DNA from 3 places in the Ancylobacter sp. genome. Region 1 is predicted to be linked to each of the others. Evidence: predicted binding sites of a transcription regulator. Region 1 holds the regulator's gene; each other region holds the start of a gene.

Region 1 (6,211 bases):
GCGCCCGTCTGATCGGCTATCCGGGCCAGCGATTCCTCTTTGCCGAGTACGGCAAGAACGTCAAAAATGCCGGGCGAGGTGGTCTTGCCGGTCACCGCTGCGCGCAGCGGTTGCGCGAGCATGCCGAGCTTCACGCCCTGCTGCTCGGCCACGGCACGGACGGCCGCCTCCGTCTCCGCAGCGTTCCACTCCGTCACTGCCGCAAGAGCATCCGCCGCCGCCGCGAGCAGCCGGCGCGACTCGTCGGTCAGCAGCGCCTGCGCCTTTTCCTCGAAGGGCAGCGGCCGCGACCGCCAGATATAGGCGGAGCTTTCAATGAGTTCGATCAACGTCTTGGCGCGTTCTTTCAGGCCCGGCATCGCCAGCAGCAACTGGCTGCGGCGCTCGGGCGTGAGCGCGGCGGCAATGGCGGCGCCGTCGGGAATATAGGGAAGCACCGCGTCGATCGCGTCGAGCAACTCGCTGTCGGGCGTCGAGCGGATATAGACGCCGTTGATGCTTTCCAGCTTGGCGAAATCGAACCGCGCGGCCGAGCGGCCAACCCTGTCGAGATCGAACAGCCGGCTCATCTCCTCGGCGGAGAAGATTTCCTGGTCGCCGTGGCTCCAGCCGAGGCGCACCAGATAGTTGCGCAGCGCGGCCGGCAGATAGCCCATGGCACGGTAGGCGTCGACACCGAGCGCGCCATGGCGCTTGGAGAGCTTGGCGCCGTCGGGCCCGTGAATCAGCGGGATATGTGCCATCTTTGGCACCTCCCAGCCCAGCGCATGGTAGATCTGCGTCTGGCGCGCAGCATTGGTGAGATGGTCGTCGCCACGGATGATGTGGGTGACGTTCATGTCGTGGTCGTCGACCACCACCGACAGCATATAGGTCGGCGTGCCGTCGGAGCGCAGCAGCACGAGGTCATCGAGATCCTTGTTGGGGATCACCACACGGCCCTGCACGAGGTCGTCGATCACCGTTTCGCCTTCGGTCGGCGCCTTCAGGCGGAAGACCGGCTTGCGGTCGGCGGGCGCATCCGCCGGGTCGCGGTCGCGCCAGCGCCCGTCATAGCGGGGAGGGCGGCCCTCCTTGCGGGCCGTCTCGCGCATTTCCTCGAGCTCGGCCGCCGAGGCATAGCAGGGATAGGCGCGGCCGGCGGCGATCATGTGCTCGACCGCCTCTCGGTGCCGCTCGGCCCGGGCGAACTGGTAGATGACGTCGCCCGACCAATCGATGCCGAGCCATTTGAGCCCGTCGATGATGGCATCGATCGCCTCCGGCGTGGAGCGCTGGCGGTCGGTGTCCTCGATGCGCAGCAGCATCGTGCCGCCCTTGGCGCGGGCATAAAGCCAGTTGAACAGCGCGGTGCGCGCCCCGCCAATGTGCAGGAAGCCGGTGGGCGAGGGGGCAAAGCGGGTAATGACGGTCTCGGACATATCTCTTCCGTCTGCGCCGCAGGGGCGGCATCGAAGCGTGGCGGGCGCGGACGGTGCGTGTACCATAGGTGTGCGACACGGGAAAAGCGTAGCATTGAGCATGGCCCGGTAAGAGGACGAGCGAGCCGGGGCGTTCAGGGGGCGCAGCGGGGGCATGCAGGTTCCGCCGCAGCAGGAACCGGGGGGCGGCGCGACGCGTGGGCGCGCGCGGGCGCTCGCGCTTGCCGCCGGTCGGTCGGGCCGTCCATTGGCGCCGGGCGGGGTTCCGTGGGTCTCGCTGGGCGGGGTGTGGCCGGCGTTGACGGCCGCTCTGGCGCGGGAGGTCGACGACCGCCGCGGCTTCCTTTTCTTGCCCATTGGCTTCGCCGGCGGCGCGGCGCTCTACTTCGGCGCCCCGCATGAGCCATTGCCCTATGTCGGGCTCGTCCCCGCCGTCGGCTTTGCCGGGCTGGCACTTCTGGCGCGCGCGCGGCCGTTCGCCTTCCACCTGATGGCTCTGCTCGCCGTGATTGCGACCGGATTTGCCGTTGCCGCTTTGCAGGTGCAACTCATGGCCCATCCCGTGCTCGGCACCACGCTCAATGCGGTCGAGCTCAGCGGCTTTGTTGAAGCAGCGGAGCAGCGCCCGCGCGGCAGTCGCATCACGGTCGAGATCACCGCGATCGAGCGCCCGGCCGAGGGGAAGCCGAGGCGGGCCCGCATCACCCTCGCCGGGCGAGACCCGCCGCCGGTCGGCAGCCATGTGACGCTGCGCGCGACGCTCGGGCCGCCCCCGGGGCCAGCCTATCCCGGCGGATTCGACTTCGGCCGCGCGATCTGGTTGGACGGCATCGGTGCCACCGGATATGCGCTCGGCAAGCCCCGGCTCAGCCCGGTGGACGTCGCGCCGCCTTTCGGCCTGCGGATCACGACGTGGCTCGACGGCACGCGGCACGCGATTGCTAGCCGCATCCGCGCAGCGCTGCCGGGGGAGGATGGCGGCGTGGCGGTGGCGCTGGTCACCGGGCTGCGGGACGCCGTGCCGGAATCGATCGAGGAGAGCATGCGGATCTCCGGCCTCTCGCATGTCCTTTCCATTTCCGGCCTGCATATGGCTCTGGTGGCCAGCACGGTGTTCTTCCTAGCGCGGGCGTTGCTGGCGCTGCTGCCGGAATTTGCCCTCTACCGGCCGATCAAGGCGTGGGCGGCGCTGCCGGCCATGCTCTCGGCGACCTTCTATCTCCTGCTGTCCGGGTCCGAAGTGCCGACGCAGCGCTCTTATGTGATGACGCTGCTGGTGCTCGCGGGAATCGTGCTCGGCCGCCCGGCGCTCACCCTGCGCACCCTGGCGGTTGCGGCGCTGGCGCTGCTGGCGATGTCGCCCTCCGCCGTGCTCGACCCCGGGGCACAGATGTCGTTCGCCGCCACGCTCGGCCTGGTCGCCGCCTATGAGCGCTTCGGTGGCCTTATTGCACGGCCATCGGGCAAGGTGGGGCGATGGCTCGGGCTGCCGGGTCGTTATGTCGGGGCGCTGGTGCTGGCCTCGCTGTCGGCGGGCCTGGCGACCGCGCCCTATGCGGCGTTCCATTTCCAACGCCTGGCGCCGCTCAGCCTGGCGGCCAACCTCGCGGCCATGCCGGTGGTGTCGTTCATCGTCATGCCGGCGGGGCTTGCCGGAGCGATCCTGATGCCGTTCGGATGGGACGATCCGGCCTGGCGGCTGATGGGCTGGGGCATTGGGCGGATGCGGGACATCTCCGAGGCTGTCGCCGCGCTGCCCGGCGCGGATCGCGGCGTGCCGGCCATGCCGATGGCGAGCCTGGTGCTGATCAGCCTCGGTCTCATGGTGGTCTGCCTTGCCCGCACCCGGCTGATTCTCGTCGCACCGGTGCTCGCCTTTGCGGGAGTTGCCGTCGCCGCACACGCGCCGCGGCCGGACATCTGGGTCGATGCGGAGGCGCGGACAGTGGCGGTGCGCGGCAAAGACGGGGCGCTCGCGGTGATGGGCGATCGCGACACCGGCATTGCCGGGCGCTTTGCCGTCGAACAATGGCTGAGCGCCGACGGCGAACGCGGCCGTTTTGGCGATGAAGAGCTTGCAAAACATGCGGCCTGCGATGCGCTCGGCTGTACCCTGCCGCTTCGTGATGGCCGGCTCGTGGCTTTGTCGCGCGACCGCGATTCGCTCGAAGACGATTGCCGCCTCGCGGCCGTTCTGGTGACGCCGTTTGCGCCGCCTCACGACTGCGCCGCCACGGTAATCTACCAGGATGAACGCACAGCGATCGGGGGGCTAGCCGCCTCGCTCCCGCCCGATGGCCGTGTCGCCCTCGTCGCAGCCCGCCCCGAGCAGGGGACACGACCCTGGGAGCCCACGGCGTCTGTGCCGACGAACAAGCCAGTGGAACCGACCACGTACATTCAGACGAAGGCGCCTCCACCAACCAAGCCGACCTCACCAACTACCGCTGCCGCGAGCCGAACCCGAAGAACGGCGCCGCTCAATGCAACGTCTCGCGCTGAGACTTTGCAAAGGCCGGAGGTAGCGCCGGACGACGCTCAATAACGCCGGAAAAGGCCCACCAGCTTGCCCTGGATGCGCACCCGGTCCGGTCCGAAGATGCGCGTCTCATAGGCAGGGTTGGCCGCTTCCAGCGCCACCGACGCGCCCTTGCGGCGCAGGCGCTTGAGCGTGGCTTCCTCGTCATCGATCAAGGCGACCACGATCTCCCCCGTGCTGGCGGCATCGCATTTGCGGATGAGAGCCAGATCGCCATCGAGAATGCCGGCCTCGATCATTGAGTCGCCCCGCACCTCCAGCGCGTAATGCTCACCGCCGGACAGCATTTCCGGCGGCATGCCAATGGTATGGTCGCGGGACTGGATGGCGGAAATCGGCGTGCCGGCCGCGATGCGGCCCATGACCGGGATCGAGACCACGCGGCGGTCGGCATCGTCGTCGGAAGAGGGGCGCACCTTGCCGAGATTGCCCTCAATGACATTTGGAGCGAAGGCCCGGACAGGCCGCTGCGGCTGCGCGTCCTCCGGGAGGCGGACGACTTCCAGCGCGCGCGCCCGGTTGGGCAGCCGCCGGATGAAGCCGCGTTCCTCCAGCGCCGTGATCAACCGGTGGATGCCGGACTTCGAGCGCAGGTCCAGCGCTTCCTTCATTTCCTCGAACGAAGGTGGCACGCCATCCTGCTGGAGGCGTTCATTGATGAACAGCAGCAGCTCATGCTGTTTGCGGGTGAGCATCCGGAGACCCCCGTCTGTCGGCCGATGCCGGAACGAAACAAATCACGAACAAAGACTAGCCGTTCTTATTGTGTTCCACAATGGGTAAAGGGACGCTAAACGATGGCCTGCGCACCGTAATCGCCATTTCGGCAGTGTGAATGCCGCTCGGCGGGGGTATCGGAGCGCCGTGTCGACGCGGTGAATCAGGCTGCGCCGTTCACACCGTCTGGGCGTATTGCTCATAGGCATCGTGGACAATGGCGATGTGACTGCGCATCGCTCCGGCGGCGCCGTCGCGGTCGCCGCGCAGTATGGCGGTCGTCACCCGCTCATGTTCGGTGTGCGAGAGGGCCAGCCGGCCGAGCGCGCGGAACTGGGCGCGGCGGAAGGGCGACAGGCGCCGGCGCGTGCCGAGTGTGAGCTCGATCAGATAGTCGTTATGGCTGCCGGCATAGATCGAGGTGTGGAACTGCTCGTTTAGTTCGCGATAGGCGGCGAAGTCGCCGAGGCGCATCAACTCGCCCATGTCCGCGTGCAGGCTTTGCAGCTTCTGGCGCTCCTGCGGCGTCATGTTGAGGGCGCTGAGCCCGGCGCAGAGCGCCTCCAGCTCGGCCATCACCTCGAACATCGCCTGCAGACGTTGGACGCTGGGCCGGGCCACGACAGCGCCGCGATGGGGGCGGGCGTCGACCAGGCCGGAGGCGACGAGTTCGCGCAACGCCTCGCGGACCGGCGTGCGCGACACGCCGAATCGCACAGCCAGCGCCGTTTCGTCCAGGGCCGTGCCGGGCGGCAGCGTGCCCCGCGTGATCTCATCGGCGAGATGCATGCGCAGTTCTTCGGCGCGCGTTACGCGCGCACGCCGGGCGCCGGGGGCGGACGGATCGAGCGGGAAGCGTAGTGGCAGCACCGACATCAGCGAACACGCGACCAACGGGGCCATCCGTGATCCGGACGGCATGGCGCATCTTTAGCTGGCGCGCCCGGCTTCACCAAGGGGTCACTTGGGTTCGTCGATCAGGCTGACATGGGCGGCGACGACCTTCCAACCTTCCGGCGTGCGCATCCAGGTCTGCATTTGCCGTCCCACGCGTCCCGGCACCGTTGTTCGGCGGAACAAGGTGGAAGCCACCGCCATGTCGGTGCCATAAGTGGTAATGGCGGTGTTTGCGAGGGCGCGTTCCAGCCCGACCGGCGAGCGGGCGGTGCGGAAGGCGCGGATCTCCGCAATGCCGTAGAGGTTCTCACCGCCGCCATAGCGGATGGTGCGCGCATCGTCCCAGAACAGCGCATCGAGTTCAGCCACGTCATTGCCGACAAGCGCGCGCTCATAGCGCTCGAAGGCGGCGCGAACCTCGGCCAGCACCTCGGGAAGATCGATTTCCATCCGCAGCCCCTTTTTCCCGCCTGCAAAGCCTTGAGAACACAGGCGGACGCGGCTTCCGTCAATCCTCGAAACGCAAAATCTCGCACATCTCGCCGGCCGCCGCCGCCGGCGCGTGCGGGCGGCGGACAAGCAGGACATCGGCGCGGGCCAAGTTGCGCAGCATGGAGCTATCCTGAACCGGCAGCGG
Region 2 (6,211 bases), 690 kb from region 1:
TGCCTTGCCCGTGAGCCAAGATGGTCTCCCTCTCCTGCGCTGTTTGCCTGCGCCGGCCTGCCTGTGCGTCAGCATTGCGCGCGTGCGGTCCGTTACGCTCTCGCTAGCACCCGATGGCACGTCTATTATGCCACCTATGAACGCACCAACCCGCGGGGACAAGCGGTGAGCACCCGACGCAGCAGCAAGATACCTTCCAGTCCTTCCCGCGCCCGCGCGCCGGCGGACAACGCGACGGCCACGAGCGCGGCGCCCACACCCAAGGCCACGGCGAAGACCGCGCCCAAAGCCGTGCCAAAGGCCGCAGCCAAGACTGCGGCCAAGACCGCGCTCAAGGCCGCGCCGGCCGTGAAGGCGGCGGCGAAATCCGCGCGGACGACGAAAGTCGCGACGGCAAAGGACCGCAAGGCGGCGCCCGCCGCGTCGGCGCCGGTAACGGTCGCGGCTCCTGCTCCGAATCAGCCGGCCCGGCGCACTGCTGGAAAGCCGGGCCCGGCGCCGAAGAGCGTTGCCCCTGCCGCGACCGAGGTCCCGCCCCGCGCGATGCCCCGGCCCGAGACGGCGCCGCCTGTCGCGCCCCCCTCGCCTGCCGCCGCTCCCCCCGACCCCGCCGCTGGGCCCGAGGCCGGGCGGGCCAGCCCGATCGACCTTGAAGTCTTCGCCGCCAATCTCGCCCGCATGGTCGAGGAAGGCGGGCGGGCGATGGCGGCCTATCTGCGCCCGCGCGAGGACGGCCGCATCAAGGACGAGGTGGCCGAGGATCTCGCCGAGGTCGCCAAGACCATCGGCAATGTCGCGGAATACTGGCTCTCCGACCCGCAGCGCACCGTGGAGGCGCAGTCGCGCCTGATCGGCGGCTATCTCGATCTTTGGACCTCGGCGCTGAAGAATCTCGGCGGCGAGAAGACGGCGCCGGTGGTGGAGCCCGCCACGCGCGACGCGCGCTTTGCCGATCCGGAATGGAAGTCCAACCCGTTCTTCGACGCCATCAAGCAGGCCTATCTGCTCACCGCCAACTGGGCGACCGACATGGTGGAGGAGGCGCAGATCGACGCCCGCACCAAGCACAAGGCCGACTTCTACGTCCGCCAGATCGCCGGCGCGGTCTCGCCCTCCAACTTCGTACTCACCAATCCCGAGCTGCTGCGCACCACGCTGTCCTCCAATGGCGAGAACCTGGTGCGCGGCATGAAGATGCTGGCCGAGGACATCGAGGCCGGCGGCGGCGACCTGAAGATCCGCCAGACCGACGATTCCAAGTTCCATGTCGGCGAGAACCTGGCGGTCACGCCCGGCAAGGTGATCTTCCAGAACGAGCTGATGCAGCTCATCCAATACGCGCCGCAGACCGAGAACGTGCTGGCGACCCCGGTGGTGATCATCCCGCCCTGGATCAACAAATTCTACGTGCTCGACCTGACGCCGGAGAAATCCTTCGTGCGCTGGGCGGTGGCCAACGGGCTCACCGTGTTCATCGTCTCCTGGGTGAACCCCGGCCCCGAGCTCGCCGGCAAGGGCTTCGAGGACTACATGAAGGACGGCGTGCTGAAAGCCTTCGAGGTGGCGAAGAAGGCGGCCGGCACCAAGGATTTCCACGCGGTGGGCTATTGCGTCGGCGGCACCATGCTGGCGATGACGCTGGCCTGGCTGGCGGCGACGGGGAAGAAGCCCGGCCTCGCCAGCGCCACCTTCCTCACCACGCAGGTCGACTTCACCTTTGCCGGCGACCTCAAGGTGTTCATCGACGAGGAACAGATCGCCAGCCTCGAGCGCAAGATGCTGGAAACCGGCGTGATGGAAGGCCGCACCATGGCCAACGCCTTCAACATGCTGCGCGCCAATGACCTGATCTGGCCCTATGTTGTGAACAATTATCTGAAGGGCCAGGCGCCCTTCCCGTTCGACATTCTCTACTGGAATTCGGACTCGACCCGGCTGCCGGCGGCCAACCATTCCTTCTATCTGCGCAACTGCTACCTCGACAACAAGCTGGCGCAGGGCAGCCTGCTGCTCGCCGGCAAGCGGCTCGACCTCGAGGCCATCGACCTGCCGATGTACAGCGTGGCGACGCGCGAGGACCACATCGCCCCGGCGGCCTCGGTGTTCCTGGGCCTGCAGAAATTCGGCAATCCCGGCCGCTTCGTGCTGGCCGGCTCCGGCCATATCGCCGGCGTCATCAACCCGCCGGCGCGCGGCAAGTACCAGTACTGGACCGGCGGCCCGGCGGCCGGCGCGCTCGACGACTGGATCGAGAAGGCCGAGATGCACCCCGGCTCCTGGTGGCCGGACTGGCTCGGCTGGATCGAGGCACAGGACGGAAAGCGCGTGCCGGCAAGCAAGCGCCTGCCCGGCGAGGGCCCGTACGCCGCCATCGAAGACGCACCGGGCAGCTATGTGAAGGTGAGGTCTTAGATAAACTGGCCGTCATGGCCGGGCGTGGCCCTGCCATCCACGACAATGGCCGCGCGATGTCACATCGTGGATCCCCGGGCCAAGCCCGGGGATGACGAAATCGGGGCTGGACGCCTCACCTCACGGGAACAGCGCGATCTGCTCCAGCCCCATCGTCTCGGGATAGCCGAGCACGAGGTTCATGTTCTGCACCGCCTGGCCGGAGGCGCCCTTCATCAGGTTGTCGGTGGTGGAGATCACGATCACCCGGTCCGGCGCGCGGTCCTTCACCACGCCGATGAAGGCCATGTTGGAGCCCTTCACGAAGCGCGACTGCGGCACCTGGCCGAGCGGCAGCACATGCACGAAGGCCTCGCCCTTGTAGAAGTCGGACAGCACCCGGTGCACGCCCTCCGCCCCGACGCCGGCGCCGGTCTTCAGGTAAATGGTGGCGTAGATGCCCCGGCTCATCGGCACGAGATGCGGGGTGAAGCTGGGGGTCAGCGTGCGCCCGGCGGCCTTGGAGAATTCCTGGTCGAGCTCGGCCATGTGGCGGTGGCCGCCGACGCCATAGGCGTGCATGCCGTCCGTCACCTCGGTGAACAGCAGGTTCTCCTTCGCCGAACGCCCCGCGCCGGTGACGCCGCTCTTGGCGTCGATGACGATATGCTCGGGCTCGATGGCGCCGGCCTCGATCAGCGGCACCACGGGCAGGATGGCGGTGGTGGTGTAGCAGCCGGGATTGGCGACGAGCCGCGCCTTGCGGATGTCGTCGCGGTACAGCTCGACGACGCCGTAGACGGCCTCCTGCTGCAGCTCCAGTGCCTGGTGCGGGTGGCCGTACCAGCGCTCATAGGCGCCATCGTCGCGCAGCCGGAAGTCGGCGGAGAGGTCGACCACCTTCACATGCGGCGCGGTCTCGAAGACGTTCTTGATCACGAGCTGGGTGGTGCCGTGCGGCAGGGCGCAGAAGACGAGGTCCACGTCCTTCCACGCCACCTGCTCGATGGTGATGAGGTTCGGCAGGCTGAAGGGCGCGAACTGGGGGAACACGTCCGCCACCGCCTGCCCGGCCTTGCGGTCGGCGGTGAGGGCGACGATCTCGACGCGCGGGTGGCGCAGCAGCAGGCGCAGCAGTTCCGAGCCGGTATAGCCCGAGGCCCCGAGGATGGCGATCCGCGCCTTGCTGTCCGTCATGGTGGCGACCCTTCTCTCTGCCGCGCCGCCCCATTTCGCCGGCGCGCGTGGATTTGCGCCATTACACCTTTCGCATGTCCGGCGAAAGACAAGAGGGCGGCGTCCGGTGCATGGCGGCTGCGCGTGGGAGACCGGAACCGAATGCGCCGGCCGCCGCTTCTCGTCCGGCCCTCACCAACCCGGAGCCCCCAATGACCGATCCCTTCTCCTGGTTCGAGACCGGCCTGCAGCTGGCGCGTCTCGGCATGGACATGCAGGTGGTGATCGCCGAGCGCATGACCCGGCTGGCCCGGGGCGACAGCGCGGCCGGGATAGAGGCCGTGCGCATGGTGACGGAGAAGGCGCTGGCGCTTGGCGAAGCGAACGCCTACCTGATGACGGCGGCGGCTGCCGGCCATATCGAACGCGCCGGGCCGGAAATCCTCGCCCTCTATGGCCGCAAGGTGCGGGCCAACCGCCGCCGCCTGAAGCGCTGACCCCTGCCGCCCCGCATAGCGTCCATGTTCACGGAGCGTTCCGGTTTCGCGCCGGCCCTGCCATAGTGCTAGGAACACCGAATCGATTGCCCTAGCCGAGACCTTCCGCACCCATGTCGAATTCCGACGACCTCTTCGCCTCCGTCCCCACCCCGCGTCCGCGCGTTGCCGCACGGGCTCCCGCGCCGCGTGAGGGAACGCCCGGCGAGGCCGGCTATACCGCCGCCGACATCGAGGTGCTGGAAGGGCTGGAGCCGGTGCGGCGCCGGCCGGGCATGTATATCGGCGGCACCGACGAGAAGGCGCTGCACCACCTCTTCGCCGAGGTGGTGGATAATTCCATGGACGAGGCGGTGGCCGGCCATGCCAGCTTCATCGAGGTGGAGCTGACCGATGACGGCTTCCTGACCGTCACCGACAATGGGCGCGGCATCCCGATCGAGGAACACCCGAAATATCCCGGCAAGTCGGCGCTGGAGGTCATCCTCACCACGCTGCATGCCGGCGGCAAGTTCGACAGCAAGGTCTACGAGACCTCCGGCGGCCTGCACGGCGTCGGCGTGTCGGTGGTCAACGCGCTGTCCGACGTGCTGGAGATCGAGGTGGCGCGCGGGCAGACGCTCTATCGCCAGACCTATTCGCGCGGCGTGCCGCAGGGCAAGATCCAGGAGGTTGGCCGCATCCTCAACCGGCGTGGCACGCGGGTGAGCTTCCATCCCGACCCGCAGATCTTCGGCGAGGGCGCCCGCTTCAAGCCGGCCCGCGTGTTCAAGATGGCCCGCTCCAAGGCCTATCTGTTCGGCGGCGTCGAAATACGCTGGAGCTGCGACGCCTCGCTGGTCGCCGGCACGGATATCCCGGAAAAGGCGGTCTTCCGCTTCCCCGGCGGCCTGCGCGACTATCTGGGCGCCGATATCGAGGGCCATACGCTGGTCCATCCCGACATCTTCTCCGGCAAGACGACGCGCCCCGGCGGCCATGGCTCGGCGGAGTGGGCGGTGGCGTGGCTGGGCGATGCCGACGGCGCCATCTCCTCCTATTGCAACACCATCCCCACCGCCGAGGGCGGCACCCACGAGACCGGCCTGCGCGCCGTGCTGCTCAAGGGGCTGCGCGACCATGCCGAGCGCACCGGCGGCGCCAAGCGCGCCGCCATCGTCACGGCGGACGACGTCATGGCCGGCTGCGTCGCCATGCTCTCGGTCTTCGTGCGCGAGCCGGAATTCCAGGGCCAGACCAAGGAAAAGCTGGCCACCGCCGAGGCGACCCGCATCGTCGAGGCGGCGCTGCGCGACCCGTTCGACCACTGGCTGGGCGGCAACCCGACACAGGCCAACCGCCTGCTCGACTGGGTGGTGGAGCGCGCCGAGGAGCGGCTGCGTCGCCGGCAGGAGAAGGAAATCTCCCGCAAGACCGCCGTGCGCAAGCTGCGCCTGCCGGGCAAGCTGGCGGACTGCTCCAACAATTCGGCGGCCGGCTCCGAGCTGTTCATCGTCGAGGGCGATTCCGCCGGCGGCTCGGCCAAGCAGGCGCGCGAGCGCCAGACCCAGGCGGTGCTGCCGCTGCGCGGAAAGATCCTCAACGTCGCCAGCGCCGGCCGCGACAAGCTCGCGCAGAACCAGCAGCTCGGCGACCTCGTGCAGGCGCTCGGCGCCGGCACCGGCGCGCAGTATCGCGACGAGGATCTGCGCTATGAGCGCGTGATCATCATGACCGACGCCGATGTCGACGGCGCCCACATCGCCTCGCTGCTCGTCACCTTCTTCTACCGGCAGATGCCCAAGCTGATCGAGAACGGCCACCTCTTCCTCGCCGTGCCCCCGCTCTACCGGCTCAGCCAGGGCCCCAAGACGCTCTATGCCCGCGATGAGGCGCATCGCGACCAGTTGCTGAAGAAGGAATTTTCTCCGCGCGGCAAGGTCGACATCGGCCGCTTCAAGGGCCTTGGCGAGATGATGCCGGCACAGCTCAAGGAAACCACGATGAGCCGCAAGACGCGCACGCTGCTGCGCGTCACCATCGAGGAAGCCGAGCGCGCCATGACCGCCGACATCGTCGAGCGGCTGATGGGCAACAAGCCGGAAAGCCGCTTCGCCTTCATCTCCGAGCGCGCGGCCTTCGCCAGCGAGGAACTGCTCGACATCTGA
Region 3 (6,211 bases), 250 kb from region 1:
CCGCACCAGCGCGTCATAGATCGCCTGGTTGCCGTGCGGATGGTATTTACCCATCGTGTCGCCGGTGACGCGGGCAGATTTATTGTAGGGCCGCTCAGGCGTGTAATTGTTCTCGCGCATCGAGAACAGGATGCGGCGATGCACCGGCTTGAGACCGTCGCGGACATCCGGAAGGGCGCGCGAAACGATCACGCTCATCGCGTAATCGAGGTAGCTGCGCGAGAGCTCTTCGGTGATCGAGACGGGCCGGATATCCGAAGAGCCGCCGCCCTCCGGATTTAAACTGTCGGAATCGGACAAGGAATCGTCTTTCCGTGGTTGCGGAACATGTTTCTCTGTTTAGCCGATTCCACCCCCGAGCGCCAGCAAGGCGGCTTTTTCGACGGCGTCAAAACTCCAGCATTGTCAGACGCTTACAGTCGCATTTCCACAGCGTCGCCGGATCGCGGCGGAAGCATGGCGGAAAGCGCCGGAGAACCGGGCCGCAAAGGCCCTTGGCACGCCCGGCGGCGCGCGATCTTATAGCGCGTTACCGCCGGCACCGATCGGCCGGTCCGGGACAGGCCAATTGACCGCAGCGAGGCACACAGCGTGCTGGATTACGTCTTCTCGGCGATCGTCACCATGGTGGTGGTGATCGACCCCATTGGCCTGGCGCCGCTGTTCCTGGCGGTGACATCGGACCTGACGAGCGCCGAGCGGCGGCTGGTGGCGCTGCGCTCCGCCGCCATCGCGCTCGCCATAATGGTCGCCTTCGGCCTGGTCGGCGCGCCGCTGCTGGCCGCGCTGGGCATCACCCTGCCCGCCTTCCGCATCGCCGGCGGCCTGCTGCTCTTCGCCATCTCGTTCGAGATGGTGTTCGGCCGGCGCACCGAGCGGAAGTTCGACGCCTCGGAAGTGGCGCAGCGCGACAAGCTCTTGCGCACGCTGGCGGTGTTTCCGCTCGCCATCCCGCTAATGGCGGGGCCGGGTGCGATCACCGCCATGCTGCTGCTGGCCGGCGAGGCGCATGGTGACCCGTCCCGTCTTGCCCTGCTCTTTGCCATCACCGCGCTGGTGATCGGCAGTTGCCTCGCCGTCTTCCTCGCCGCAGAGCGGATGGACAAGGTGCTCGGCGTCACCGGCAACGTCATCCTCTCGCGCCTGCTCGGCATCGTGCTGACGGCGCTGGCGGTGCAATTCGTGATCGACGGGATCCGGGCGTCGTTCCTGAGTTGAGCCCATACCTCACTGCGAGAACCGGGCGGCTCAACGGCGCGCGCGGCGAAGACAGTTGCGCCTCAGCCGCCGATCACCCGCCGAACAGCACCTGATGCATGATGCGGCCGGGCCAGAAGGTGAAGAGCCCGGCCAGCACCAGCCCGCCATAGAACAGGCCGGTCATTCCGGCTGCGTGGCGGGGGATGTCGCCCCGGCGGGCGCGGTGGAGCGCCAGCGGCAGCGCCCATAGGACATAGAGCGAGAGCAGATGGATGGGGCCGAAGGGGCCGATCCAGCGCATCTGGTTGATCCAGAACGAGGAGATCGCCACCGTCGCCATCAACCCGGACCAGAGCCAGCCGAAGGTGCGGTGCGGCAGGGTTCCCTTCGGTGCAACGAGTTGCACCGTGCCGAGGGCCAGCGCCGCGAGGGCGCTGAAGGCGTGCAAACGGATGGCGGGCGAGGCGTCGAGCAGCGGGGCAAGGTCCATCTCAGTCCCTGCCCCGCGACCGGTCAGAACGGGATTTCGTCGTCGAGGTCGCCGCCGCCGAACTTGCCGCCACCGCCGCCGCTGACGGGAGCCGGCTTGCGCTCGCCGCCGAAGGAGCGCCCGCCCCCGGAGCCGCCGCCCGCGCCGCCGCCATATCCGCCGCCGGAGCCGAAATCGCTGCCGCCGCCGGCGCTGTAGTCGTCGCCGCCGCCGCCCTCGGAACCGCCGCCGCGGCTGTCGAGAATGGTGAGTTCGCCGCGGAACTGGCGCAGCACCACCTCGGTGAAATAGCGCTCCGGCCCGCCGGACTGGTCGCTGGCCTTGCGGGTTTCCAGTTGGCCTTCGATATAGACCTTGGTGCCCTTGCGCAGATATTGCTCGGCCACACGCAGCAGGTTCTCGTTGAAGATCACCACACTATGCCACTCGGTGCGCTCCTTGCGCTCGCCGGTGGCCTTGTCGCGCCAGGTTTCCGAGGTGGCAATGCGCAGATTGCACACACGCCCGCCATTCTGGAACGTGCGCACTTCCGGATCGCGGCCGAGATTGCCGATCAGGATCACCTTGTTGACGCTGCCCGCCATCTTGTCCTCCGAAATTACCGGACGCCCGCCTTGGCGCGCGCTTATGAAAGGGAACGCATACTAGACCAGTCGACACCCGGCCGCGCCCCGCATCGCGCGCCGGCCGGCCCTTGTCCACGATTTTGCGGCGCCGCACTGCCGGCACCCGATAAAGCGACGTTGTTCTTGTTATGTTCCTAACATTGTGCGACGTCTGTCGCAAGAGCCTGTGAGTCGTGCATTGCGAAGTGCCGGAGCCGGACTATGTTTACCCTGTGTTCTTAAAGGGAGCCTGTCCCATCATGACCCATTTGCGCCATCGCCCGCGCGCTCGCGCCATCGCCCTCCGTGCCGATGAGGCGCGTCAGGCGCTGATCCGCCGCGCCTTTCTCGCCGTAGCCGGTGGGCTTGTCGTGGCTGCCGGTCTCGCCGCCGCACTGCACGGCGTCGGGAGCTGACCCCTCGCCGGGCGGTCCCTGCGGGAGTGTGCCGCCCCGGAAATGACAATCTGGCGTAGCCGCCCGTAGAGAAACCGGCGAGAAGAGTTTGGAATGAAGGACCGCGTGGATGTTCCGCGCCGCGATGCCCGTACGATTGCGATCCGCGGGGCGCGCGAGCACAATCTGAAGAATGTCGATCTGGAAATCCCGCGCGACAGCCTGGTGGTGTTCACCGGGCTGTCGGGCTCGGGCAAATCCTCGCTCGCCTTCGATACCATCTATGCCGAGGGTCAGCGGCGCTATGTCGAGAGTCTCTCGGCCTATGCTCGCCAGTTTCTGGAGATGATGCAGAAGCCGGACGTCGACCAGATCGACGGCCTCTCCCCGGCCATCTCCATCGAGCAGAAGACCACCTCGAAGAACCCGCGCTCGACGGTCGGCACCGTCACCGAGATCTACGACTATATGCGCCTGCTCTGGGCGCGGGTCGGCGTGCCCTATTCGCCCGCCACCGGCCTGCCCATCGAGAGCCAGACCATCAGCCAGATGGTCGATCGCGTGCTGGCCCTGCCGGAGAAGACGCGGCTGTTCCTGCTCGCCCCGGTGGTGCGCGGGCGCAAGGGAGAGTACCGCAAAGAACTGGCGGAATTCCAGAAAAAGGGCTTTCAGCGGGTCAAGGTCGACGGCGAATTCCACGAGATCGCCGACGCGCCGGCGCTGGACAAGAAGTTCAAGCACGATATCGACGTGGTGGTGGACCGGCTGGTCGTGCGGGCGGACATTGCCAGCCGGCTGGCGGATTCGTTCGAGACCGCGCTGGGCCTCGCCGACGGCATCGCGGTGATCGAGTTCGCCGACGAGAAGGAAGAGAGCGGCGAGGCGCGCCGCATCGTGTTCTCGGAAAAATTCGCCTGCCCGGTCTCCGGCTTCACCATCGCCGAGATCGAGCCGCGCCTGTTCTCCTTCAACAACCCGTTCGGCGCCTGCCCCACCTGCGACGGGCTCGGGCATGAGAGCAAGATCGACCCCAACCTCATCGTGCCGGACCACTCCCGCACGCTGAAGCAGGGCGCCATCGCGCCCTGGGCGAAGTCGACCTCGCCCTATTATGGCCAGACGCTGGACGCCATCGCCCGCCATTACGGCGTCAAGCTCACCGTGCCGTGGGCGAACCTGCCGGAGAAGGTGCAGAACGTCATCCTGCACGGGTCCAAGGCCGACACCATCCGCTTCGTCTACGACGACGGCATGCGCGCCTATGAGACGGTGAAGACCTTCGAGGGCATCGTCACCAATCTGGAGCGCCGCTGGCGCGAGACCGAGAGCGACTGGGCGCGCGAGGAAATCGGCAAGTATTTCTCCGCCGTGCCCTGCGCCGCCTGCCATGGCTACCGGCTGAAGCCCGAGGCGCTGGCGGTGAAGATCGCCGGCCGGCACATCGGGCAGGCGGCCGAGCTTTCCGTGCGCCACGCGCTGGACTGGTTCGGCACCCTGCCCGACCAACTCACCGAAAAGCAGAACGAGATCGCCGCGCGCATCCTCAAGGAAATCCGCGAGCGGCTGGCCTTCCTGCTCGATGTCGGGCTGGACTATCTGACGCTGGCGCGCGCCTCCGGCACGCTGTCCGGCGGCGAAAGCCAGCGCATCCGCCTCGCCTCGCAGATCGGTTCGGGGCTGACCGGCGTGCTTTATGTGCTGGACGAGCCGTCCATCGGCCTGCACCAGCGCGACAATGAACGGCTGCTCGGCACGCTGCGCCGCCTGCGCGACCTCGGCAACACCGTGATCGTGGTCGAGCATGACGAGGACGCCATTCTCGCCGCCGATTATGTGGTCGATGTGGGCCCCGGCGCCGGCGTGCATGGCGGGCGCATCGTCGCCCAGGGCACGCCGAAGGAAATCCTCGCCAACCCGAACTCTCTCACCGGAAAATACCTCACCGGCGAGATGAATGTGCCGGTGCCCCGGCGCCGCAAGCCGGACCGCAAGCGGCTGCTGCGCGTGGTCAATGCCCGCGCCAACAACCTCAAGAACGTCACCGCGGAAATTCCGCTCGGCCTGTTCACCGCCGTCACCGGCGTGTCCGGCGGCGGCAAGTCGACGCTGCTGGTCGATACGCTCTACCGCGCCGTGGCCCGCCGGCTCAACGGCGCCTCCGAGCCGCCGCTGGCGCATGACGGGCTGGAGGGGCTGGAGCATCTCGACAAGGTCATCGACATCGACCAGTCGCCTATCGGCCGCACCCCGCGCTCGAACCCCGCGACCTATACCGGCGCTTTCACGCCGATCCGCGAATGGTTCTCCGGCCTGCCGGAGGCGAAGGCGCGCGGCTATGGGCCGGGGCGTTTCTCGTTCAACGTGAAGGGCGGGCGCTGCGAGGCGTGCCAGGGCGACGGCGTCATCAAGATCGAGATGCACTTCCTGCCCGACGTCTACGTCACCTGCGACGTCTGCAAGGGCAAGCGCTACAACCGAGAGACGCTGGAGGTCACCTTCAAGAACAAGTCGATCGCCGATGTGCTCGACATGACGGTCGACGAAGGCGCGGAGTTCTTCAAGGCGGTCCCGGCGGTGCGCGACAAGCTGGAGACGCTGGCCCGGGTCGGGCTCGGCTATATCCATGTCGGCCAGCAGGCCAACACGCTGTCGGGCGGCGAGGCGCAGCGCGTCAAGCTCTCCAAGGAGCTGTCCAAGCGCGCCACCGGGCGCACGCTCTACATTCTCGACGAGCCGACGACCGGTCTGCATTTCCACGACGTGGCGAAGCTGCTCGAAGTTCTCCACGAACTGGTCGAGCAGGGCAACACCGTGGTGGTGATCGAGCACAATCTCGAAGTTATCAAGACCGCCGACTGGGTCATCGACCTCGGGCCGGAGGGCGGCGATGGCGGCGGCGAGGTTGTCGCGGCCGGTCCGCCGGAAGTGGTAGCCAAGAGCGAGCGCAGCCACACCGGCCGGTTCCTTGCCGACGTGCTGGCCCGCCGGCCGCTCAAGCCGCGCCGCGCGGCGGAATAGGATCGGTGCACATCACCTCCCGCGGCGCGATCCAGGACGGTCCGCAGGACCAATCCGGGATCGCTTCGGCACTCCGCAGCCGATGCAGCTTGCAGCTGGCATGAGCAGCCGGACGGCTGCCGTTCTGCAGCTTGGCGAAGCAGCAGCGGTTGCAGCCGGTGCGAGGTCAAGCGCCCTCCCTCAGGCGCACGACGTTTACCGTCACCGCGATGAGCACGATGGTCGCGCCGAACTGGTGCGCCAGCGCGATGTCGATCGGCACCTGATGGATCAAGGTGAGGATTCCCAGCGTCGCCTGCGCGACCACCAGTGCGAGGATCAGCGTCGCCCGCTTCCGAACCGCCCCGCCAACCCGCCGCGCGCTGAGCCAGTGTCCCACCGCCAGCGCGAACAGCACATAGGCGACGAGGCGATGGTTGAACTGAACGGTCAGAACGTTCTCGAAGAAATTCCGCCAAACCGGTTGCTGGATCAGCAGATTTTCCATTGGCGGCACGAGGTGC

The links. Region 1 encodes LexA, which represses DNA repair genes until DNA is damaged. Its sites were predicted from a motif close to TGTTCNNNNTGTGTTCNG; they were not measured.
Region 2: the regulator LexA is predicted to act here: its motif matches at 4,090-4,107, upstream of parE (DNA topoisomerase IV subunit B).
Region 3: the regulator LexA is predicted to act here: its motif matches at 2,435-2,452, upstream of ssb (single-stranded DNA-binding protein).

The regions. Positions count from the first base shown of each region.
Region 1 is NZ_OZ257132.1:4,129,118-4,135,328, reverse strand. It holds gene gltX (glutamate--tRNA ligase) at 1-1,421, opposite strand, end outside; gene ACQY76_RS19275 (ComEC/Rec2 family competence protein) at 1,576-3,966, shown strand; gene lexA (transcriptional repressor LexA) at 3,960-4,655, opposite strand; gene ACQY76_RS19265 (GntR family transcriptional regulator) at 4,855-5,553, opposite strand; gene hpxZ (oxalurate catabolism protein HpxZ) at 5,638-6,024, opposite strand; gene ACQY76_RS19255 (molybdopterin molybdotransferase MoeA) at 6,083-6,211, opposite strand, start outside.
Region 2 is NZ_OZ257132.1:3,442,622-3,448,832, reverse strand. It holds gene ACQY76_RS15910 (hypothetical protein) at 135-407, opposite strand; gene phaC (class I poly(R)-hydroxyalkanoic acid synthase) at 679-2,412, shown strand; gene argC (N-acetyl-gamma-glutamyl-phosphate reductase) at 2,533-3,588, opposite strand; gene ACQY76_RS15895 (hypothetical protein) at 3,780-4,064, shown strand; gene parE (DNA topoisomerase IV subunit B) at 4,178-6,211, shown strand.
Region 3 is NZ_OZ257132.1:3,883,701-3,889,911, reverse strand. It holds gene gyrA (DNA gyrase subunit A) at 1-300, opposite strand, end outside; gene ACQY76_RS18185 (MarC family protein) at 592-1,218, shown strand; gene ACQY76_RS18180 (DUF2306 domain-containing protein) at 1,292-1,690, opposite strand; gene ssb (single-stranded DNA-binding protein) at 1,714-2,274, opposite strand; gene ACQY76_RS18170 (hypothetical protein) at 2,556-2,711, shown strand; gene uvrA (excinuclease ABC subunit UvrA) at 2,805-5,708, shown strand; gene ACQY76_RS18160 (COX15/CtaA family protein) at 5,875-6,211, opposite strand, start outside.